Regions from separate parts of the Pantoea sp. AS142 genome, predicted to be linked through region 4. Evidence: predicted binding sites of a transcription regulator. Region 4 holds the regulator's gene; each other region holds the start of a gene.
The links. The regulator Fur, encoded in region 4, represses iron uptake genes when iron is present. The targets are predictions, from matches to a motif close to ATAATAATGAGAACNACTATCAA.
Positions count from the first base shown of each region.

Region 1: the regulator Fur is predicted to act here: its motif matches at 2,292-2,314, upstream of WFO64_RS04065 (TonB-dependent siderophore receptor).
Region 2: the regulator Fur is predicted to act here: its motif matches at 1,317-1,339, upstream of WFO64_RS11555 (TonB-dependent receptor domain-containing protein).
Region 3: the regulator Fur is predicted to act here: its motif matches at 1,942-1,964, upstream of exbB (tol-pal system-associated acyl-CoA thioesterase).

Region 1 covers NZ_JBBCMO010000001.1:800,871-805,067, reverse strand. Annotated here, with positions in the region: gene ghrA (glyoxylate/hydroxypyruvate reductase GhrA) at 1-273, opposite strand, end outside; gene treA (alpha,alpha-trehalase TreA) at 483-2,168, shown strand; gene WFO64_RS04065 (TonB-dependent siderophore receptor) at 2,359-4,197, shown strand, end outside.
Region 2 covers NZ_JBBCMO010000005.1:126,949-131,145, forward strand. Annotated here, with positions in the region: gene WFO64_RS11540 (siderophore-interacting protein) at 1-318, shown strand, start outside; gene WFO64_RS11545 (PadR family transcriptional regulator) at 391-933, shown strand; gene WFO64_RS11550 (SelT/SelW/SelH family protein) at 939-1,235, opposite strand; gene WFO64_RS11555 (TonB-dependent receptor domain-containing protein) at 1,475-3,847, shown strand; gene WFO64_RS11560 (hemin-degrading factor) at 3,896-4,197, shown strand, end outside.
Region 3 covers NZ_JBBCMO010000005.1:71,749-75,945, reverse strand. Annotated here, with positions in the region: gene WFO64_RS11310 (MFS transporter) at 1-470, opposite strand, end outside; gene exbD (TonB system transport protein ExbD) at 706-1,128, opposite strand; gene exbB (tol-pal system-associated acyl-CoA thioesterase) at 1,135-1,857, opposite strand; partial or broken gene WFO64_RS11295 (TRAP transporter large permease subunit) at 2,262-2,513, shown strand; gene metC (cystathionine beta-lyase) at 2,649-3,839, shown strand; gene WFO64_RS11285 (DedA family protein) at 4,004-4,197, shown strand, end outside.
Region 4 covers NZ_JBBCMO010000001.1:277,113-281,309, reverse strand. Annotated here, with positions in the region: gene ybfF (esterase) at 1-687, shown strand, start outside; gene ybfE (LexA regulated protein) at 856-1,131, shown strand; gene fldA (flavodoxin FldA) at 1,264-1,794, shown strand; gene fur (ferric iron uptake transcriptional regulator) at 2,141-2,584, shown strand; gene WFO64_RS01430 (hypothetical protein) at 2,651-3,046, opposite strand; gene glnS (glutamine--tRNA ligase) at 3,281-4,197, opposite strand, start outside.

The DNA of each region.
Region 1 (4,197 bases), 520 kb from region 4:
CAGCCGGAACAGCGGCACACTGTCGGGCAGCATCTCAGGGTGCTGCTGCAGCTGTTTCAGAATTTCATCAACGCCTGCCCCCAGCGCAAAGACGCCACGCAGTGTGGCGCGTCCCTGCAGCATCTCTGCAGGCGGTGAACGAACCAGCGCGTAATCAGCCGGGCCATCGTCGCCTGGCTGCCAGGCACGCACCCGCGCCTGGGGCAGGCGCTGTTGTAAACCATTAATCCAGGCCGTTGCAGACTGCGACGGGTGATACCAGATGATCTCCATCCTGCTCTCCTTTTTTCTTTCAGCGTCGGGGAAAAGCGGGGTGAGAGCAAGAAAAAACCGGCGCAAAAAAGCGGTTTTTGCCATAAAAATAATTCCCGTGGCTTCACATTTCCGGCTCGCTTCAGGGTGAAGTGGTCAGATAAGGTCTAAAGTTGGTCCTGTGGTCAATGCGTTACACGCGGCCGCGTTTCGGACAAGGAGAAAAACCGATGACAAAAATTGAGGTAAACGCCGCCGAACGGCGTCAGCGTTATGCGCCCTTTCTGCTCACGTTGCTGCTGAGCGTTCCCGTCTTCACCACCCAGGCCGACGACAACAGCCGCATGCTGAATAATCAGCCGCAGCCACCTGACGTTCGTTTAGGACCGCTGTTTAATGCCGTGCAGCAGGCGAAGTTCTATCCCGATCAAAAGACCTTTGCTGATGCGGTGCCGAAATTCGATCCCGCCTCGATTCTTGCCGACTGGCAGATGCAGAAGAAACAGCGCAATTTCGATCTTAAGCGTTTTGTTGATGCCAATTTCACGCTGCCCGCTGCTGGCGACAAATATGTACCGCCAGCCGGACAAAACCTGCGTGACCACATTGATGGTCTGTGGCCGGTACTGACGCGCACCACCAGCAGCGCCGGTCAGTATGATTCGCTGCTGCCGCTGCCAAAACCCTATGTGGTGCCAGGCGGGCGCTTTCGTGAAGTCTATTACTGGGACAGCTACTTCACCATGCTGGGGCTGGCCGAAAGCGGGCACTGGGATAAGGTGCAGGATATGACGGACAACTTCGCCTCGCTGCTCGACCGTTATGGACACATCCCTAACGGCAACCGCAGCTACTACCTGAGCCGTTCACAGCCGCCGTTCTTTAGCCTGATGGTTGATCTTCTGGCGACCCACGATGACGGTAAAGCCTATACCCGCTATCTGCCGCAGTTGCAGAAAGAGTATGACTACTGGATGGCTGACAGCGATAAAGTCGCGGCAGGCGCAGCCAATAAGCGGGTGATTAAACTGGCGGACGGCACGCTGCTCAACCGCTACTGGGATGCGCGCGGCGTGCCACGCACCGAATCCTGGATGGATGACATTGCCACCGCCCAGAAAGCGCCGCAGCGTAATAAAGCTGAACTCTATCGCGAGCTGCGTTCCGGTGCGGCGTCGGGCTGGGACTTCAGTTCGCGCTGGTTTACTGATGCGCATAACCTGTCGACGATCCGTACCACACAGCTTGCGCCGGTTGACCTCAACAGCCTGCTGTTCCATCTGGAGCAGACCCTGTCGAAAGGCTACCAGATCAACAAGCAGAACGATCTGGCGAAGCAGTTTGCCGATCGCGCGGAGAAGCGCCAGGCGGCGATCAACCGTTATCTGTGGGACAGCAAACAGAACTGGTACGCTGACTATGACTGGCAGACAAAGCAGGTGCATCCGCAGCTGACGGCTGCCGCGCTGTTCCCGCTCTATCTGCAGGTCGCCAGTGATAAGCAGGCTGAAAGCACCGCCAGCGCGGTAGAGAAACAGCTGCTTAAACCAGGCGGTCTGGTCACCACCACCGTGAACAACGGCCAGCAGTGGGATGCCCCTAATGGCTGGGCGCCGCTGCAGTGGGTCGCCGTTGAAGGTCTGGAACATTACAACCAGCCGAAACTGGCGAAAGAGGTGGGATTACGCTTCCTGCAAAACGTTCAGAACACCTATGACCGTGAGCATAAGCTGGTGGAGAAGTATGTCGTTGACGGCAAAAATCTCGGTGGCGGTGGTGGTGGCGAATATCCGCTGCAGGATGGCTTCGGCTGGACTAACGGCGTTACGCTGAAACTGCTGGATAAGTATTGCCCGAAAGATAAAACCTGTAACAGCGCCCACGATATTCCGCAGGCGTCTGCCTCTCAACCCTGAACCTCTCTGGATACCTCTGGCCTCGCCGGGGGTGTCCAGACCTCATTTCAGCGAAATTTACTTGACCTTCTTTCATCAACAGGCAAAATTACAACGAATTTACAAAAGGTAATAATTCTCATTATGATAATGAGATTGCCTATCAAAAATTTTTTCACCTGCCTGAACCTTTGCCAATAAAGGAATTTTGATGAAACTGTCATTGTCGCTAAAAGGTTATGTCCCCCTCTGCACCCTGGCGCTAACCGCGCCTGCTGTGAGTTTTGCTGCCGATATGGTCGTCACTGCGCAACCGCAGGAGGATTCGACCTCGCCAACCCAGGGCTATCTGGCGACCACCAGCCAGGGTGCAACCAAAAGCGATCGTCCGCTGATCACCACGCCGCAGTCGATCTCCGTGGTCACCCGCCAGCAGATGCAGGATCAGGGCGCGCTGACCCTGAATCAGGCGCTGGGCTATAGCTCTGGCGTTTTCACCAACTTTGGCGGTGCCGCCACCCGTTACGACACCATTGCGCTGCGCGGCTTCCACGGCGGCGATGTCGATAATACCTTCCTTGACGGCATGCGGCTGATGAGTGACGGCGGCAGTTTCAACGCATTGCAGGTCGATAATGCGTTCCTTGAACGCATTGACGTGATCAAGGGCCCCTCTTCTGCGCTCTATGGTCAGACGGTGCCGGGCGGGCTGGTCAACATGGTGACTAAACGCCCTCAGTTCGCGGAAGAGGGTCACATTCAGTTGCAGGCGGGAAGCAACGGCACCACCGGTACGATGTTTGACTACACCAATGCCATTAACGACCAGTGGGCGTTTCGCCTGACCGGCGTGTCCCGCCACAGCGATACTCAGTACGATCACACCCGCGAAGAGAAATATGCGCTGATGCCGCAACTGATGTGGCAACCGGATGAAGATACCCACCTGATCCTGAAAGCCTATCTGCAGAAAGATCCGTCTGGCGGCTATCACGGTTCAGTACCGGGTGACGGCAGCATCACCGAGCACAACGGCTACAAGCTGAGCAACGGCTTTTATGAGGGCAACAGCGACCTCGATCAGTTCAAGCGCCATGAGCAGATCTACAGCTTCGATTTCGCCCACCGTTTTAATGACGTCTGGTCATTCTCCTCCACCGGCAGCTACAGCCACTCGAATGTCGATCTCGATCAGGTCTATCAGATTGGCTGGGACAGCGCGAATCCCGATCTGATGAACCGCTACTACTCTGGCGAACATTCGTCACTCTCCGCGTGGTCCACCGATAACCGTTTACAGGCGGAGTTCAGTACCGGCGAACTGGAGCACCGCGTCACGCTGGGTGCTGAGTATCATCGTTACAAAAATGAGATCAGTAAGGCGGGCGGTTCGGCCACGCAGCTTAATGCCCTGACTGGCGAGCAGGTGGGTGACATGCCTGATTACACCTGGGCGGACAAAACCCGCCGCTACTACCAGACCGGTCTCTATCTGCAGGATGAGATGAAGCTGGACCGCTGGCATCTGGATCTCTCCGGTCGTTATGACCGCATCGTCGCCAATAACAGCGGCAGCGACCGACGTCAGGATGATCACATCAGCGGTCGCGCAGCGCTGCTCTATGCTTTCGACAACGGTATCTCGCCTTATGTCAGCTGGAGCCAGGCGATTACCCCGACTGCGCTCACCGATCCCAACAATAACCTGCTGAAGCCGACCACCGCAGAGCAGTATGAAGCCGGGGTGAAATATCAGCCGGTCGGCACCCGCGATCTCTATAGCGTCGCGGTCTATGACCTGACGCAGAAAGATGTGGCAAACCGCGACGTGCTGACAGCGACTTATACGCCATCGGGCAAAGTGCATTCACAGGGCATCGAACTGGAAGCGCGTAATCAGTTAACCCCACGCCTGAGCACCGTGGCGAGCTATACGCTGAATCATCTGCGCTACAAAGATTCGGTGGATGGCAACGACGGACATACGCCGTATGTCACACCCAACAGCATGGCTGCACTCTGGGGTCACTATCAGTTTGATTACGGTCTG
Region 2 (4,197 bases), on a different contig from region 4:
GCCTTTGCGCGCCGTCAGCGTGACGCCCGGGCGCAGGCGCTGCATCTCTATGCCTTTACCGATGAAGCGACGGGCCGCGACTATTTATCTGATACTGCTAATCTGACGACAAACTGGCTTGGCAGTGGTCAGATGCAGAAAGCGCAGCTCAGCCAGCTGATTACCCAGCTGGATCAGATCACTATCCCGACGGAAAATTACTTTGTCTGGCTGACCGGCGAAGGGGAGTTTGTTAAAGCGCTGTGTGACTACTTCACGGTGCAGCGCGGCCTGGATAGCGACTTCGTGCGGGCGGTAGCCTATTGGCATCAGAAGTAAGCCGCTCTGGTAATTGAGTTTTGCCAGGCGGCGGACTACCATCAACCCCCTTTCTTCCCCGCAGGGCAGGCCATGAAACAGTACCCGACTTCCACTGCATCTGACGATCAGACTGCGCGCGCAGGCGGTTGCAGCGGACGACGCAAACGACGTGAAAAGAGGCTGGAAGCGAGTGAGGTTCGCCTGCTGATGCTTCATTTCCTGGCGCAGAATGCGGCGCACGGCTATGAGCTGATCAAGTCAGTTGAGGATCTGTCAAAGGGAGAGTATTCGCCCAGTCCGGGGATCATCTACCCCAATCTGACGCTGCTGGAAGAGAGGGAGGCGATTCAGGTTGTGGATGCGCAGGCAACGCGTAAAGCCTACCGCCTGACGGCGGCGGGAGAGGCACTGTTAGCGGATAACCGCGAAACGGTCACCCGTCTGATTACCCGGCTCTCTGCGCTGGCGATTCTGGTCAATAACCGCAGCATTCCGGCTGTTGAGCAGGCGATTCATGGGCTAAAAATCGCTTTGAACTGCCGGCTGTCGCAGGAAGATATCTCTGATGCCGCGCTGCAGACGCTGGTTAAGGTGCTGCACGACGCGGCAGAAAAAATCACCCACAGTGAATAGCGGACTTAGCTGATTTCAGTTTTGTGTTTGTCGATGTGACCCAGCGTACGATCCGGGAAACAGATATCGCGCACACGCTGTTTCAGCGTGGTCGCATCAGGGAAACCCCCATCCCGCTTACGTTCCCACAGCAGATGCCCATCCAGCGTAATCTCAAAAACACCGCCGGTGCCCGGTTTCAGCGTCACCTCCGCCAGATCCTCAGCGAAGGTATGCAGAAGTTCCTGTGCCATCCATGCTGACCGCATCAGCCAGTTGCATTGCATACAGTAGTGAATAACAACCACAGGTTTTTGCGCCATAACTCTATTCCTTTACGTGTTGATAAATGCCAATGCATTCGGGTTAACAATTTGTGCGCTGTGGTTTATATCTAAATGTAAATAATATTGATAATGATTATCAGTTGCATTAAATTCCCGGCGATAATTATTACACCAGCATGATGTTCTGACTTTTCACGGCGTTTATACAGAGCCGTTTTTACGTTGCCAGCAAGCAAGTGAGCGAATACTAACAATTAATCAGGTAATTCGCGCCTATGTCACCACGTTTTCAGAGATTGATGCAACCGCGTCTGACTCAACTGGCGTTGCTCGCCACTTTCATCAATACCACCTGCACGTATGCTGCGGGCAGTGAATCTGCCACGCTAGCCCTCTCTGACCGCTATGGCAGCAGTGCCGAGCCGGTAATGACGGTGACGGCGCCGGAAATCAAAAAAACGGCGGGCAGCAAAACCACGCTTTCTGCCAGCGATCTGCAACAACGTGGCGCCACTGACTTTGGGTCGATCATGCGCTATGAACCGCTGATCAGTGCCACCGGCAGCAGTGGCGGTTCCTCAGCCGGGAAAAGTGGCTTTGATCGGGCAGGGTATACCGGCTACAACATTCGTGGTCTGGAGAGCAACCGCGTCGGTCTGGATGTGGATGGCATTCCATTGCCGCAGGCCACCGGCCGAAGCTATGTGGGACGCGCCGGTCTCGACAGCTTTGGCATTGGCCGCGATTACATCGATCCTTATATGTTTGGCCGTATTGAGATCGAAAAGGGCGCCACAGCAGTGGATCAGCCGAACACCTCGATTGGCGGTAACGTCTCATTCCGTAACAAATCCCCGGACGACTATCTGCATCCCGGCAAGCCCACCTTTTTAGGTTATCAAAGCGACTATGACTCATCCAGTCGCAGCTGGCACAACGGCATGACTGCAGCGGCAGGCGATGACACGCTGCGTGGGATTTTTGTTTATAGTCGCCGCGATGGACAGCAGACCCGTAACAACAGCGATACGCTCGATGCTTATCCGGCCAACTGGCACTCCGACGCCTTTATGACCTCCGGCATCTGGCAGCCCAATGATGCGCACAAGCTCAGCGCAACCGTCGATTACTATCATAAAACTAACCACAGCCATTACGACAGCTGGAGCACTACCGGCAATACCGTATGGGGTCAGGCACAGCAGCAGAGTGATACCCGCCGCTGGGGCATCAGCCTGGCGGATGAATATACCCCTTACAATGACCTGATCGACAGCCTGACGACCCGTATTTACTGGCAGCAAACCCAGGCCCATGATAGTACCCGGATGCCATCAAGCGCCACTGCCAGACAAACGGTTTATTCCGACTACAACAGTGACAGCTATGGTGTTGACACCCGTGCGCTCAAAAACATCGGGCGACATGAACTGAGCGCGGGGCTGAATGCGCGTCTGGTGGACACGGAACGGCCTTTCCGTCAGTCACCCACGCCGAGCGCCTATACCGCCATCATGCAGCCACAGGCTAACAGCCGCAGTTACACCCTGGGCGGTTATCTGCAGGATAGTATCAGCTTCGATGCTGACGGACACCGGGCGGCCATCGTGCCGGGGGTACGTGTGGCCTATCAGAATACCCGACCGCGCGATGTGGCGACGCTGACCACCAACAGCAGCGTGCTCGACGCCAGCGAAGTCTCAGCGCTTTATGGTTCGCCAAACAGCGACACCCAGGTCTTGCCATCGATCGCTTTCGAGTACGATCTGACGCCTGAGCTAATGACTTATCTGCAATATACCCGTGGCGCGCAGTTCCCCAACGACTCCCAGCTTTATGGCTCATGGAACCTTGGTTCCAGCTATGCCGGTACCGCGCAGTACGCGCTGATTGGCAATGCAGACCTGAAAACTGAAACCAGCAACAACATCGAGTGGGGCGTAAAAGGTCAGGTGGCAAGAGGCGTCACGTTTAATGCAGCTGCGTTTTATAACGACTATAAAAACTTCATCGCCTTTACCCGTTACAGCCGGGCGGCGAATCCGGATAAGTTTGTCAATGTACCCAGCAACATCTACACCACCTATCAGGCAGAAAACCGTGACAAAGCCTACATCTATGGGGCTGAAATCAGCAGCAAAGTGAACTTCGGCAGCTGGTTTAGCGAGGTCGCGGGGCTGAGCGCAAATCTGGCCTTTGGCTATACCCAGGGCGCGGCAAAGTCGAGCTACCTCGGTGATCGCTACATCGATCTGGAGAGCGTTGCACCGATGAAAGCCATTGTCGGACTCGCCTGGGACGATGAGGCACGCGGCTACGGAGCCGCCGTCACCGCAACCTTTGTCAAAGGCAAAAAAGCCAGCGCCACGAATCGCAACAGCTTTGCCAACACCGGCAGCAGCCTGAGCGATTCCAGCACCGATTATATGCGGGTGCCAGGATATGGCATGGTGGATATGACCGCTTACTGGCGCGTTACGCACAACGTCAGGCTGAGTGGTGGACTTTATAATATTACCGATCGCAAATACTGGGATTATCTCAGCAGCCGTGAACTGACCAGCGCCACCCAGCAGGAACGCAACGATCAGGCGCTGGCCGTGATGCCAGGCCGCACCTTCCAGTTGGGTGTTAACGTCGACTTTTGATAACCGTCGCCCTGCATCACGCAGGGCATTGCCATGAGAGCCTGAACGATGAATCCGATATACCAGCACTATCTCACCCTTAAGGTTAAACATCCGAAGAAATATGCCCGCGATCTGGCTGCGCTGATCGGTATCAGTGAAGCGGAACTGTGCGAAGCGCGCATCGGCGTTGATGCCGTGGCGCTGAAACATGATTTCCCCGCATTGCTAAACGCGCTGGGGGCAGTTGGCGAGACCAAAAGTATCACCCGTAATGCTTATGCGGTACATGAGCATCTGGGCGAGTACCACAATGTGCAGATCGGCGCACATGGCGGCATTGTGCTCAATCCACGTGCGCTCGATCTGCG
Region 3 (4,197 bases), on a different contig from region 4:
CTGACGAAAAAGCCTTTGCGTCCTTCAGGCGCGACTTCCGCCAGATAGACCGACACGCCACCCAGCTCAACGCCCGCCGAGAAGCCTTGCAACAGCCGTCCCAACAGAATCAGAATCGGGGCCGCCACGCCCAGGGTGGCGTAGCCTGGCACCACCGCAATGGTCAGGGTGCCAATTGCCATTAAGCCCAGCGTCAGCAACAATCCTTTGCGACGACCATGATGGTCAATGTAGGCACCCAGGATAATGGCCCCTAGCGGGCGCATCAGGAATCCGGCACCAAAGGTCATCAGGGTCAGCATCAGGGAGGCAAACGGGTCGTCACCGGGGAAGAAGGTTTTAGCAATGGCGGTGGCGTAGTAGCCAAATACCATAAAATCGTACATCTCCAGGAAGTTACCACTGGTGACGTTAAAGATGGTTCGGGCGGCACTTTTCGGCGGCTTTTGTAAAGACGGGGCGTGGCTCATAACGGCTTCCTGTTGTTTTTTAGCCGTTTTAGCCTGCCTGAGGCGGGAATAATGTGATCTGGCTCACCATTGCTCTTTACAAAACTATGTACATAAGTAACAACTAATTAACAAACCGTGTCAGGTAGCATAAGTGGTTGGCCTGCTACTGATTTGCCTGATTTTGTGTGGTCGCAGAGCGGCCATAAAAAAAGGCGACTGAAGTAGTCGCCTTTTTCGGGTGCTGGATAACCCGCTATTTCTTCACGGTTTCCATGCCCATCAGACCAATTTTCAGATAGCCCGCCGTGCGCAGCTTATCCATGACGTTCATCAGTGTTTCATAATCCACCGACTTATCCGCCTGGAAGAAAATCGTCGTCTCTTTGTTGCCCTGCGTCTGGCTGGTTAACACGTTAACCAGCGAATCCGGCGTCACCTGATCGTTTCCGACGTAAAGCTGCTTATCCGCTTTAATCGACAGGTAAACCGGTTTTTCCGGACGCGGCTGAGGGGCGCTGGTTGAAGCGGGCAGATTGACGCGCACGTCGACCGTGGCCAGTGGCGCGGCCACCATAAAGATGATCAGCAGAACCAGCATGACGTCGATAAACGGCGTCACGTTAATCTCATGCATTTCACCATCGGTTTCCAGATCGTCGTTTAATCGCATTGCCATAAGAACTTACCCTAAGCGCAGTTTCTGGGCGGTCGCAGGACGCGGAACATCAGTGGCGACAGTGCCCAGGTCGATATCACGACTCTGCAGCAGCATCACCTGAGCGGCGACATCACCCAGTGAGGCTTTGTAGTTGGCGATCATGCGGGCGAAGACGTTGTAGATCACCACCGCCGGTATTGCAGCAACCAGACCAACCGCGGTCGCCAGCAGCGCTTCAGCGATACCCGGTGCCACGACCGCAAGGTTGGTGGTCTGGGTTTTGGCGATGCCGATAAAGCTGTTCATGATGCCCCATACGGTGCCGAACAGGCCGATAAATGGCGCAACCGAACCGATGGTTGCCAGGAAGCCATTGCCCCGGCCTGCATGGCGGCTGAACGCAGCGACGCGGCGCTCAAGACGGAAACTGGTGCGATCTTTAATCCCGTTGGTATCTTCCACACCAGCCGACAGTTCAAGTTCATTCTGCGCATCATTCAGCAGCACTGTACTGTGGCTCTGGCCGGTGAACGACTGGGCAATGCGGGCGGCGTCATTCAGATTGCGGGCTTCGCCCAGTGCCAGTTGCTCGCGCTTCAGGCGGCGCTTAGCGGCGCTAAGTTCGGCATATTTGCTAAAGAAGATCGCCCAGGTCACCACTGAGGCCAATAACAGGCCAATCATGACCACCTTTACCACGATATCGGCATGTTGATACATGCCCCAAACGGAGAGGTCCGTTTGCATCAAATCACTGGCTACCACGCTGCTTCTCCAACTTCTGATTCAGGGATGCGAGACAAGCGCGAATAATAGCAAAACGGCGGCGAATTGATAGTAGTTCTCATTAGTATTTACAAAGAAGATCGCCGCCATTTACCCGCAATTGACCAGGCCGAAACACTTTTAGCAAGGGGATTTCGACACTATGAAGTTGCATTAAATTCTCTTTAAACACCGCTTCAACATAAGGCAGCATACATTCAATCCACATTGCTGCATGTTACTGGTGCGCGTTTTCACTATCCTGGCTCCCCACGCCCCTCTGCGGTCAGCCCGCGACCCACGCAACTCGGTTCTCTTCATTGGCGACCGGCGGTATGTTGACCCTCTCCTCACTATTTGCCGCCGGTATATTTCCTGGCAAGCAGCCGATCGCGACCGCATCAGGGGGCGATCCGGTTCACTTCAGCATGATTAGGCTGACTAACCTGAGTATCGGACTGATGATGCCGCCGGTTGGCACCGTGCTGTTTATTGCCAGCGCAGTGAGTAAACAGAAGATTAAGCAGGTGGTCGGGACAATGCTTCTGTTCTACGGCATGCTGATTGTGGTGCTGATGCTGATTACCTCTATTCCCGCCATTTTACTCGGGTTGCCGCGCCTGACGGGCGTGATGTAGCACAATGAAAATCGGCCCGTGCGCGAGGCCGTTTTTTATCCTGCGGCGCACGCTGATAATCACCATTGAGTCTCAATCCTACTGGTCGTTTCGTGGTAACGTAGGGGGCTTAGTCAGAAGCAGCGAAGGCAACTCATGACCACCAGAAAAATTGATACCACGCTCGTCAGTGCAGGACGCAGCAAGCGTTATACCCAGGGCTCGGTGAACAGCGTAATTCAACGAGCCTCCTCGCTGGTTTTTAACACGGTCGCGGAGAAAAAACGCGCCACTGCCGGTCGGGCAAAAGGCGAACTCTTTTATGGCCGTCGTGGCACCCTGACGCATTTTGCACTGCAGGATGCAATGACAGAACTGGAAGGTGGCGCGGGCTGTGTGCTCTACGCCTGCGGCGCAGCGGCTGTGGCTAACGCGATTCTGGCGTTTGTCGAAGCGGGTGACCACGTGCTGATGAGCGGTGCGGTCTATGAACCGACACAGGACTTCTGCACTAAAATTCTGGCTAAGCTGCAGGTGACGACCGGCTGGTTCGATCACTGCATCGGCAGTGAAATTGGCGCACTGGTGCAGCACAATACCCGGGTAGTGTTCCTGGAATCTCCCGCCTCAATCACCATGGAAGTCCAGGATATTCCGGCGATTGTGGCAGCGGTGCGTGCTAAAGCACCCGAGGCGATCATCATGATCGACAACACCTGGGCGGCCGGTATTTTATTTGATGCGCTGGCGCACGGTATCGATATTTCGATTCAGGCTGGCACCAAATACCTGATTGGTCACAGCGATGCGATGATCGGCACCGCGGTCGCTAATGCGCGCTGCATCGATCAGCTGCGCGAGAACTCTTATCTCATGGGCCAGATGGTCGATGCCGATACCGCCTATATGGCGAGCCGGGGTCTGCGCACGCTGGGCACCCGTCTGCGTCAGCATGAAGAGAGCGCGATTCAGGTGGCAGAGTGGCTGGCAGCGCGTCCCGACGTGGCGCGGGTTAATCACCCGGCGCTGGCACAAAGCAAAGGCCATCAGTTCTGGCAGCGCGATTTTAACGGCAGCAGCGGCCTGTTCTCTTTTATCCTGCAGGAAAAATTGAGTGCGGACCAGCTGGCGGAATATCTCGATCACTTCCATCATTTCAGCATGGCTTACTCCTGGGGCGGCTTTGAATCGCTGATCCTGGCGAATCAGCCGGAAGAGCTGGCAGAGATTCGTCCGGCGGGCGGAGTGGATTTCACCGGCACGCTGGTGCGCCTGCATATTGGTCTGGAGCATGTTGATGACCTGCTGGCTGATCTGGAGGCCGGTTTTTCGCGCCTGACGCGCTAAATCCGCTAAACAGCCGGTAAACCGGGTAGCGCCTGCCCGCAGTGTTGGCCGGACAACGGCATAGTTATTGTTAAAATTTATCCCGCATCGTTCAGGTTGTCAGTGAGATCACTGCGCTATCTGAACGCAGACGGATTGTTCCTTGTGACGTGATGGAATCGCTAATGGGTGTTTTACACGAGATTGTCCAGGCGCTCTGGCATCAGGATTTTGCCGCGCTGGCAAATCCGGACGTGGTATGGGTGGTGTACGGCGTGATGTTCCTGACGCTGTTTCTGGAAAATGGTCTGTTACCCGCCTCTTTCCTGCCGGGCGACAGCCTGCTGCTACTGGCAGGGGCGATGGTGGCTAAAGGGGT
Region 4 (4,197 bases):
GGCAGTCTCGATAACCTTGGCGTGCTGGCGCGCGGGCTGAAAGATGCCGGCCCCCTAATGCAGGTCGATGTCCGCAACCACGGACTCTCACCACAATCTGACGCGATGAACTACGCTGTAATGGCGCAGGATATGGTCGATACGCTGGATGCACATGGCATTGATCGCGTCGCAGTGATTGGTCACTCGATGGGCGGTAAAATCGCCATGACCATGAGCGCGCTGGTGCCGGAACGCATTGAGCGACTGGTGATGATTGATATCGCCCCGGTGGATTACCAGACCCGCCGCCATGACCAGATATTTTCTGGCATTCGTGCCGTAACCGATGCGGGTGTCTCATCTCGCAGCGAGGCGGCCCGCATTATGCGCACGGTGATCGAAGAAGAAGGGGTAATCCAGTTCCTGCTGAAATCATTTCAGGAGGGTGAGTGGCGCTTCAACGTACCGGTGCTGTGGGACAACTACACCACGATTTCTGGCTGGCAGCCGGTTCCTGCGTGGGATCATCCGGCACTGTTTATTCGCGGCGGCGATTCCAGTTACCTGGATAACCGTTATCGTGATGCCTTGCTGCAGCAATTTCCGGCCGCTCAGGCGCATGTGATTGGTGGCGCAGGACATTGGGTTCATGCAGAGAAACCCGATGCCGTTTTGCGCACTGTCCGACGCTTCTTTGCGCTTTAAAAGCAAATAGATGGCGGCAAAAGTTTAGGATTGGCGTCCGGAGTAAGCGTGAAGTATGATGGCGCGCTAAAATTTTGCCGCGGGTCAGTTTTGCTGCGGCAATGGCCAATAATTTATAATCTGCGCGGTGAGTGTCTGGCGCCCGCCCCCATTCAGTTTTACTAAGCCATGGCAAAAGAACAGACTGACCGCACGACGCTCGATCTCTTTGCTGATGAGCGCCGTCCTGGTCGACCCAAAACCAGTCCGCTTTCGCGTGATGAACAACTGCGCATTAACAAGCGCAATCAACTGAAACGTGACAAAGGACGCGGACTTCGTCGTGTCGAACTGAAAATGAACAGTGAAGCCGTCGATGCACTCAATACGCTGGCAGAACAGCGCAATCTTAGCCGTAGCGAACTGATTGAACAGATACTACTGGCGCAGCTCAAACTGGATTAATGCGGGCAAATCGCACGCAGGAGCAAATGTCGAGGCTTTAACCGTTCCGCGGGTTTGTCTCGTCTGCTATTATTCGCTGAATTGTGCTGCGGCACACATCATATCATCAGGATTTAAGAGGTTATTTTACTCATGGCACTCGTAGGCATCTTCTTTGGCAGCGATACCGGCAACACCGAAAACATTGCAAAAATGATCCAGAAACAGCTGGGTAAAGACGTTGCAGAAGTGCATGACATCGCGAAAAGTACAAAAGAAGATCTGGAAGCGTTTGATATCCTGCTGTTGGGTATTCCGACCTGGTACTACGGTGAAGCGCAGTGCGACTGGGATGACTTTTTCCCGACGCTGGAAGAGATCGATTTTAACGGCAAACTGGTTGCGCTGTTTGGCTGCGGCGACCAGGAAGATTACGCAGAGTACTTCTGTGATGCGATGGGCACTATCCGCGACATCATCGAGCCGCACGGCGCCGTGATTGTGGGACACTGGCCGACTGAAGGCTACCATTTTGAGGCCTCAAAAGGTCTGGCCGATGATACCCACTTCCTGGGTCTGGCCATTGACGAAGATCGCCAGCCTGAACTGACCAGCCAGCGAGTAGAACTGTGGGTTAAGCAAATTTTTGATGAACTGCAGCTGAAAGAGATCATCGAAGCCTGATCCTACCCGACCCAATGTGAGCGCCAGCTCACATTGAGGCAATGGAAATTCCTATAGAAATAATAGCCACATTTTTTTAACTTTCTCCGTTTAATCTGTAGAATACCCGCATCGATCTTCCGCTTATTTCTCAGGCGGCAAGACTAAGCGATGGACTAACAGACATCTGCCAGAATCTTCCCCGGCCCGGTGACCCATCCCTATAGCCCATGATGATTCAGGCACGCCCTCTGGTTTTCATTTCATCGCTTCGGTTCTATAATGAGACGCAAATGAGAATGAGCATAGATCGACATTCAAGGCGACAAGCCACAAAAGTGAATATTAGTAACAGGACAAAATCCGCATGACTGACAACAACACCGCATTAAAGAAGGCTGGCCTGAAAGTAACGCTGCCCAGATTGAAAATTCTGGAAGTGCTTCAGGAACCTGAGTGCCATCACGTCAGTGCGGAAGATTTGTATAAACGCCTGATCGACATCGGCGAAGAGATTGGCCTGGCTACCGTTTACCGTGTTCTGAACCAGTTTGATGACGCCGGTATTGTGACCCGCCACAACTTTGAAGGCGGCAAATCTGTCTTCGAACTGACGCAGCAGCATCATCACGATCATCTGATCTGCCTGGATTGCGGCAAGGTTATTGAGTTCAGCGATGAGTCGATCGAAACCCGTCAGCGTGAAATCGCGACACGCCATGGCATCAAGCTAACCAACCACAGCCTCTATCTGTATGGGCACTGTACGTTGGGCGATTGTCGTGAAGACGAAACCCTGCACGACCAGTAAAACGGGTGTGTCATGAAAATAAACCGGTGAATTCACCGGTTTTTTTCGTTGCTTTTCTGCTGTCAGTCAGGCGACCAGCGTTTCCTGCAAATAACGCCAGCGCGGAATTGAGCTACTGCAATCCAGAATCGCCAGCGAAATTCGGCTCTGGTTATTACCATTCATTATCTGCATTTCACGATACTGTACGGTGATCTCTTTTTCATGATGAGAGAGGATCACATGTTCACAGGTCGCGATTCGCATGCCTTCCCGCTGTCCCTGCAACTGTCGGAAAAGATCTTCGACATCGTTCAAATTGTACTCTTTGCCCTTTGGCGTCACCATGCGGAATTCAGGATGAAAATAGGACATCAGCAGCTCAAAACTGTCGTCTGATCCGACTGGCTGATTAAAAATACGTTCAATGAGCTGATGTAAAACGACGACACTGTGTTTGGCTTCCTGAGCGAGGACGGTCATTTTTTTTCCTTCTGCAACCCGCTTTGCAACCTCTGAGAGCGCATAGCCTACCTGAATGGTGACAATTCACATCCTGAAATTGATTAATTTTTTTAAACTCAGATTACTCCCACAATGCCATATTGGACCGGTTGTGCCTAATGCAGAATAAATGTCGGCAATGGTGAAAATCGGAGCAACAAAAAAGGGCGATAAATCGCCCTTTTGTCATTTTATGAGGCCAGCCTCAAAAAATTATTCGCCAGCTTTAGTCCAGGTATCACGAAGACCGACGGTGCGATTAAACACCAGCTGCGACGGCGTAGAGTAAACGCTGTCAGCACAGAAATAACCTTCACGTTCAAACTGGAACGGTGTGGTCGGTTCTGCCTCGCGGAGGCTGGGTTCAACAACACCATTTTTGATTGTCAGTGACGCGGGATTGATTACCGCCAGGAAGTCCTCTGCAGCGGCCGGGTTTGGCACACTGAACAGACGGTCGTACAGACGGAACTCAGCAGGCTGCGCGTGATCCGCAGAAACCCAGTGAATCACCCCTTTCACCTTGCGACCATCGGCAGGATCTTTGCTCAGCGTATCTACATCGCTGGTGCAGTAGATGCAGGTAATATTACCCGCTTCATCTTTGGCGACCCGCTCAGCCCGAATCACATAGGCGTTGCGCAGGCGTACTTCTTTGCCCAGCACCAGACGCTTATATTGCTTGTTCGCTTCTTCACGGAAATCTGCACGATCGATCCAGATCTCGCGGCTGAACGGCACTTCACGCGTGCCCATCTCCGCTTTGGCCGGATGATTGGGCATGGTGATGATTTCGCTATGTCCTGCTGGCAGGTTTTCGATCACCACTTTAAGGGGATCCATAACTGCCATGGCGCGTGGTGCATTCTCGTTAAGATCATCGCGGATGCAGGACTCCAGCGAGGCCATTTCCACGATGTTATCCTGCTTAGTGACGCCAATACGACGGCAGAACTCACGGATAGAAGCGGCGGTGTAACCACGACGACGCAAACCTGAGACGGTCAACATACGCGGATCGTCCCAGCCTTCGACGTGCTTCTCGATCACCAACTGAGTCAGTTTGCGTTTCGACATCACCGCATACTCCAGATTCAGGCGCGAGAATTCATACTGGCGCGGATGAACCG